Regions from separate parts of the Microbacterium sp. ZW T5_56 genome, predicted to be linked through region 3. Evidence: predicted binding sites of a transcription regulator. Region 3 holds the regulator's gene; each other region holds the start of a gene.
The links. Region 3 encodes LexA, which represses DNA repair genes until DNA is damaged. Its sites were predicted from a motif close to TCGAACANNTGTTCGA; they were not measured.

Region 1 (2,268 bases), on a different contig from region 3:
TGTGGGAGCGGGCCTTGCTCGGACGCGACGCGCAGATTCCGCTGCTGCTGTCGCTCGGAGCCGACATTCATCGTGCGGACCGATATGGCGACACGGCCCTGCACGCGGCGGCGGGCGGTCAGCGACTCGCCGCAACGCGCGTTCTGCTCAGCCACGGGGCGGATCCTCATCGCACGAATGAACGGGGCGCGACGCCGCTTCTGCACGGCCTGCGGCGCACAGCGAACATCGGGATCGGTGCGATGGCGGAAATCGCGAAGCTCCTGCTCGGCGCCGGTGCTGCGGTGACCGACGAAGAGCGAGCACAGGTCACGCGGATCGGTGAGGGCTTCGAGTTTCACCGCGAGGGGTTCAACCGTGACCTTCTGCCGGAGGCCGATGCCGGGCTGACGACGCTGTACGAGCTTTTTGACGTCGAGCCCGTGCCCCGCCGCAACATGCACGACGGCGTGTCGCCCATCACCGTGCCCGACGCGCCCTGGCAGGAACAGTACGAGGCGCTCTGGCAGCTGCTCGTGCCGTCGTCCGGACCGGCGCAGACGCTGCAGGGCGAGCTCGTGCGTATCAGCGGCAAGATCTCACGCGAGATCCTGGACAACGGCAGCCCGAACTGGGGCCCAGACTTCCGGAAGATGCTTCAGTCGATCCCTGCGGGTCTGGCGTCCGGTGTCGCGCTGACGGAGGACGAGATTCAGGAGGCGCGTCATCTCGCCCATGCGCTGCGTGGCGGAAACGATGACGGCGAGGGTGTGGCGCGGCTCAGCGAACTCGCGGTGATATGGGTGCGGCAGAACCCGACGCCGATTCCGCTGGGCGAGGTCGGTTACGACCGGTAACGGTGGGACAGGTCGTTGAGCTCCTGACGTTTGAGGCTGGTTGAGTGCTGTGCTGCCGCTGAGCTCCGGAGACTGACCCCGCCGGTGATGAACTCTGGCGGCGACCGCCGAGAGGTGTGTACCACCCAGCATTGCCGCTGAACGGGTCATGAAGGGCGACTGCTTGGCAGCGTGAACGGCACTCGATGACGTCAATCGCCGAGTTGGGGAATCGAGAACTGAGCCACCCGATCCCAATTGCGCTCTCGCGCTGGAACGTCACGTATCGAGGCTTTGGATGCGGGATGCTCGTTCACCAGCGCCGTTGAGCTGTCGATTCACCGAGATCTCATCTGTTTCTCATGCGAATCGCTCGAACAAAGATTCGAAAGACGAGAGAATGAAGCATGACCATTTCAACGACATCGCCTCGACCGGGGGACGACAGCGTGAGCGCTCTCCTGACTGTTGACGTGTCGGGAATGGTGTCCAAGATGTCGGCGACTCGAGCGGGGTCTGCCACGGATGCTGGCGCCTCGATCCCTGCCATCCCTGCCATCCATGCCATCCCTGCCGCCTCTGGGGCACTGGGTGGGCCGGGTGTGTTGGTGGCATCGGAGCCGGGTGGCGTGCCTGGTCAGCTGGGTGGGCGTGAGGGGGAGTTGGCGGGGTTGTTGGAGCAGGCTCGTCGGTTGCAGCGGGTGACGGCGATGTTGGCGGCGGTGCAGGCGTCGTTGTGGTCGCGTGTTCTGGGCTGGGCGATGGATGCGGGTTCGTCGGTGTCGCGGTCTTCGTCTTCGTCGTCGTCTTCGGTGGAGTTGGCGGTGCGTTCGGTGGCGGCTGAGTTTGGTGCTGCGTTGAATTTGAGTGATCAGCAGGTGCAGCGTCAGTTCAATGATGCGTACACGCTCGTGACGTGTTTCCCCGCGACGCATGCTGCGTTGGATGGTGGGTTGATCACTGCTGCGCATGCGCGGGTGATCGTGCGGGCCGGGGCGGGCATCGTTGATGATGTGGCGCGGAGCGCGTACGAGGGGGAAGCCGTCGTTCGGGCGCAGTCGACGACGACATGGCGGTTGAAGGGCATGCTGGCTGAGGTGGCCGAGAAGGTGATGCCCGTCACGTTGGATGAGCGTCATCGTGAGGCCCGTAAGGCGCGTTGCATCACTCTGACGGACGACAGTGATGGGATGTCGAATCTGTCGGTGTTCCTGCCGACGCTGCTCGCTCACGGTGCTGTTGACCGCATCATGAGCATGGCCCGCACCATCAAACACGACCCCGACGCGGCCGCCGCGACGAACGCGCTGAACGCTGCCGGCTCGCCCGGCGTGGCTGGTGAGTCCCGCGCGCCCGGTGAGGCCGGTGCGCCCGGCGATGATCCCCACGGCGGCGAGGATGTGCGGACGTTGTCACAGATCGCGGTTGATGTGTTGTGTGATCTGTTGCTCGG
Region 2 (2,268 bases), on a different contig from region 3:
GCGCGCGTCGTTCCGCCGGCTCGAGGCGGTCGACGAAGTCACGATCGAGCACACGATCGATGTCTCGATCGAACTCGGCTCCCAGCTCCGGATCGAGCACGAGTCGCAGGAAGTGACTGAAACTGCGTCCCGCGTCGCTGTCGGCGATGAGGTCGACGCCGCGGAAGACGTCGCCGAGGACCTTGCGCTGGCTGTCTTCAGATTCGATGAGCCGCTCGTGGAGCAGGCGATTGAGGCCCTCGAATCGCGTTCGAACCTGCGCGAAGTCGCCCGGGAGTTCGGTGATCTGCTTGAGGATCTCGCGGGTGCGTTCGGTGGCTCGGGCATCGTCCAGAACCGTGATGTCGCCGGCGCGGACGCGACTGATCTCGGCATCAAGAGCGTCGCGCTGCGCGAGCAGGGAGGAGAGCCGGCGGGTCTGGTCCGGGTCGGTATCGGTCGCGAGCGACGAGAGCTGATGCGCGATGCTCGTGAGCCGGGATTCGGTGATGGCGGGGCGCGGGTCGGCCAGGGCCGTCAGCGTGCGGAGGGCGCCCAGCGCCGCAGCAGAGAGCTCGTAGGTCTCGCCGCGAGAGTCGTCGGACGGACGTCGGATGAGGTAGCCGTCAGCTCGCCAGGCGCTGCAGTACGCCTGTGCGACGAGAGGAAGGTCGAAGCCGAGGTCGCGGAGGCCGTCGAGGTCCGCATCGACCGCCTCGACCAGTTCGGTGACAGGCATTCGGCGCACTTCGCCGCCGAGGTGCGTGCCGAGGATGCCGAGGATCACGGGAGCCAGCTCCGCACGCATCAGCTTCCAGGAGGTGTCCTCCTTCTGAAGGCGCCGCAGCGCGAGGGACCGTGCGAGCGCGTCATCGAATGCCGCCATCGTGCTCCTTCCCTGTGTTGTGACGCCTCCATGATGGCTGAGGCCACCGACATCCGCCCAATCACCTGGCGCTGACTCTGTGATCCTCCGGGGCATTCCGATCGCCGCAGGAGTTGTCCACACATCTTCATTGCTCGGATATTTGTTCTATTCACTGCGCAAAAATGGGAGTATGAAGTTCGCACATAAAGTTCCGGCGAAGGACCCGCCCGCGAGGGCCGAATCTGATCCTCCACATGCCGTTTCTCGCCGCCGAGGCGCGGCGAACCCCTCGCACGCGTTGATTCCGCGCGGCGGCCTGTCGCTCGACGGACCTAACGTCGCGGTGGTGCGGGCGTATGTGGATGCGATTGCGGCGGTGACGCGGTCGCGGGCTGCGACGGATGCGTTGGAGGTGGCGTTGTTCGCGGATCTTGTCGCACTGTCGGGCGCGTCGGGGGCGTCGTCCGAGTCAGATCTGGAGTTGCGGTCTCTCGCGGCGGAGGTGGGTGCTGCGATTCGGGTGAGTGATCGGACGGTTCAGCGTTGGATGTCGGATGCGTATCAGCTGGTTCATGATTTCCCGGCGGTGCATGCGGCGTTGTCGTCGGGTGAGATCAGTAGGGGGCATGTTCGCGTGATCTTGGAGCATGGCCTCCCGATCGAGGCCGGCCCTGCGCGTGATGAGTATGTGGAGCGCGCGCTCCCACTTGCTCGAGCCCAGTCCCAGAATCGGTTGAAGGGCATGCTCGCACGCGTGGCCGAGGAGGTGCGCGACATCGGGATCACGGAACGTCATCGCGAGGCGCGCCGCGCCCGGGCCGTGTGGGTCACGGACGACCTGGACGGCATGTCTACGCTGCACGCCTTCCTGCCGTCGGTGCTCGCTCATGGCGTGAAGGATCGGTTGGATCAGATGGCGCACGCGCTGCGCGCCGCGAACAAGGACACCGCACGAACCGGCCCTGGCGCGAGCACCGGTGAGGGCACCCCCACGGGCACCACCACCAATAGCCAGTCGGTCACGGGCGCAGAGGCAGGCATCGCACGCGATAGCCAGTCAGTCACGGATGCGGAGGCAGGCAGCGCCAGCGACGATCAATCAGCCACGGGTACGGGCGCGGGTACGGATGCCGCTGCGTGCTGTGATTCGCGGACGGTGGATCAGATCCGCGCCGATATCCTCGCCGACCTGCTCCTGACGAACACCCCCAGCAGTGTGGACACCGCGATCGGTTCTATCCGCGCGACGGTCGCGGTCACGGTCCCGGTTCTCACGCTCATCGGGCGTGAGGACGATGGTGCGGAACTTGACGGTGCTGTCCCGATTGATGCGGACACCGCCCGCCTCCTCGCGGGAGGTGCGCCCGGCTGGGACCGTGTGCTCACGCATCCGATCACCGGTGGTGTCCTCGCCACCGACC
Region 3 (2,268 bases):
GATCGACGACGCCGCCTACGAGGGCTTCCTCCGCGACGAGATCTCTCGCGTGATCGACCTCCAGCACGACCTCGACATCGACGTGCTGGTGCACGGCGAGGCCGAGCGTAACGATATGGTGCAGTACTTCGCCGAACTGCTGGACGGCTTCGCCGTGACGCAGAACGGCTGGGTGCAGTCGTACGGCTCGCGTGCAACGCGTCCGTCGATCCTGTGGGGCGATGTGTCGCGTCCGGCCCCGATGACGGTGCGTTGGGCCGAGTTCGCGCAGTCCCTGAGCGAGAAGCACGTGAAGGGCATGCTCACGGGACCCGTGACCATCCTGGCGTGGTCCTTCGTCCGCGACGACCAGCCGCTGGCCGAGACCGCGAACCAGGTCGGTCTCGCGCTGCGCGACGAGATCACCGACCTCGAGAACGCCGGCATCAAGATCATCCAGGTGGACGAGCCCGCCCTGCGCGAGCTTCTGCCGCTGAAGGCCGAGGACCAGGCGCCGTACCTGGATTGGTCGGTGGGCTCCTTCCGTCTCGCGACGGCCGGTGCACACAACGCGACGCAGATCCACACGCACCTGTGCTACTCGGAGTTCTCCGTCGTGATCGACGCGATCACGGCGCTCGATGCCGATGTCACCTCGATCGAGGCGGCGCGCAGCCGCGGCGACGTGATCGACGACATTCGCGACTCCGGCTTCCCGCACGGCGTCGGCCCGGGTGTCTGGGACATCCACTCGCCGCGCGTGCCGTCCGTGGAGGAGCAGCAGGCCATCCTGCAGCGCGCCGTGGACGTTCTGCCGCACCAGCTCGTGTGGGCGAACCCGGACTGTGGTCTGAAGACCCGTGGCTACGACGAGACGGTGGAGTCGCTGCGCAACCTGGTGGCGGCGACGAAGAACGTCCGTGTCGGCATCAGCGCCTGACCTGGCAAACGCCCGAGGCCCCCGGATCTCAGATCCGGGGGCCTCGGGCGTTTGGTCGCGGGGTCAGATGGCGCGGAGCACGGCGACGACCTTGCCGAGGACCGTCGCCTCATCACCGAGGATGGGCTCGAACGCGGTGTTGCGGGGGAGGAGCCAGGTGTGGCCGTCGCGACGGCGGAAGGTCTTGACCGTGGCCTCGCCGTCGAGCATCGCGGCCACGATGTCTCCGTTGTCGGCATCGTTCTGCACGCGCACCACAACCCAGTCACCGTCGCAGATGGCGGCATCGATCATCGACTCGCCGTTCACCTTCAGCATGAACAGCTCGCCCTTGCCCACGAGCTGACGCGGCAGCGGGAAGATCTCCTCGACCTGCTGGTCCGCCGTGATCGGCACACCGGCTGCGATCTGTCCGACCAGCGGGACCAGTGCCGCATCGCCCACCGGGGTCATCGCGTCTGCGGGGTTCTCGGCGGCCGTACCCGGCAGATCGATCAGCACCTCCATCGCGCGGGTCTTGCCCGGATCGCGACGCAGGTATCCGCTGAGCTCGAGCTGGCCCAGCTGGTGCGTGACGCTGGACAGTGACTTCAGGCCCACCGCGTCACCGATCTCGCGCATGCTCGGCGGATAGCCGTTGCGCGCGATGGAGCGCTGAATGACCTCCAGGATGGCGAGCTGCTTCTCGCTGAGACTCCGACGGCGTCGGGTACCGGTGCGTCCGGTGCTCTCCACGGGGCGATCGGAGCCTGTCGCGGGGCCGCTCTCCAGCGTGGTGTCGGGGCCGGATGCCTCGCTCATGTCCTTGCTCCTTCGGGCGAAAACGCCAATGTCGGTGGTCCGTGGTGTGCTGTGCGTATCGAAACCGTATCCGAGTTTCGAGTGATCCGAGGACTTTTGTTCGAGCGTGTCGCTGATTTCGATCAGCCGGGATTCGAAAAACGGGTTGACGGATTCGTACATCGAACATATATTCGGTACGTAGGTTCGCATCCGGCCCTCCCGGCCGAGGCCCGGATGCGAACCATACCGAGAGAGGGAGGACAGAACATGAGCACCATCAGCATCGCCACCGGCATCACCGCCTCGCCGGCACCGCGTTTCACGTCGGCATCGTCGTCGCAGACCTCGCCGCGCACGCGTCTGCGCATCACCGCGCGCGGTCGTCGCGTGCTCACCTTCCTTGCGAGCCTTCCGCTCATCGCGGTGATCGCGGTCGCTGTCCTGAGCGGCGGTTCGGCGATCGCCTCTCATGAGGCCGGTGCCCCGGCGGGCACGTTCACGAACATCTCCGTCATGCCCGGCGACTCACTGTGGAGCATTGCCACCACGGTGGCACCGGAGGCAGA

Region 1: the regulator LexA is predicted to act here: its motif matches at 1,189-1,204, upstream of ACI3KU_RS11625 (DUF222 domain-containing protein).
Region 2: the regulator LexA is predicted to act here: its motif matches at 1,000-1,015, upstream of ACI3KU_RS01245 (DUF222 domain-containing protein).

The regions. Positions count from the first base shown of each region.
Region 1 covers NZ_JBJDRI010000022.1:6,606-8,873, reverse strand. The annotation lists gene ACI3KU_RS11630 (ankyrin repeat domain-containing protein) at 1-836, shown strand, start outside; gene ACI3KU_RS11625 (DUF222 domain-containing protein) at 1,223-2,268, shown strand, end outside.
Region 2 covers NZ_JBJDRI010000001.1:263,914-266,181, forward strand. The annotation lists gene ACI3KU_RS01240 (DUF3375 domain-containing protein) at 1-865, opposite strand, end outside; gene ACI3KU_RS01245 (DUF222 domain-containing protein) at 1,038-2,268, shown strand, end outside.
Region 3 covers NZ_JBJDRI010000040.1:28,511-30,778, reverse strand. The annotation lists gene metE (5-methyltetrahydropteroyltriglutamate--homocysteine S-methyltransferase) at 1-919, shown strand, start outside; gene lexA (transcriptional repressor LexA) at 983-1,720, opposite strand; gene ACI3KU_RS16325 (LysM peptidoglycan-binding domain-containing protein) at 1,970-2,268, shown strand, end outside.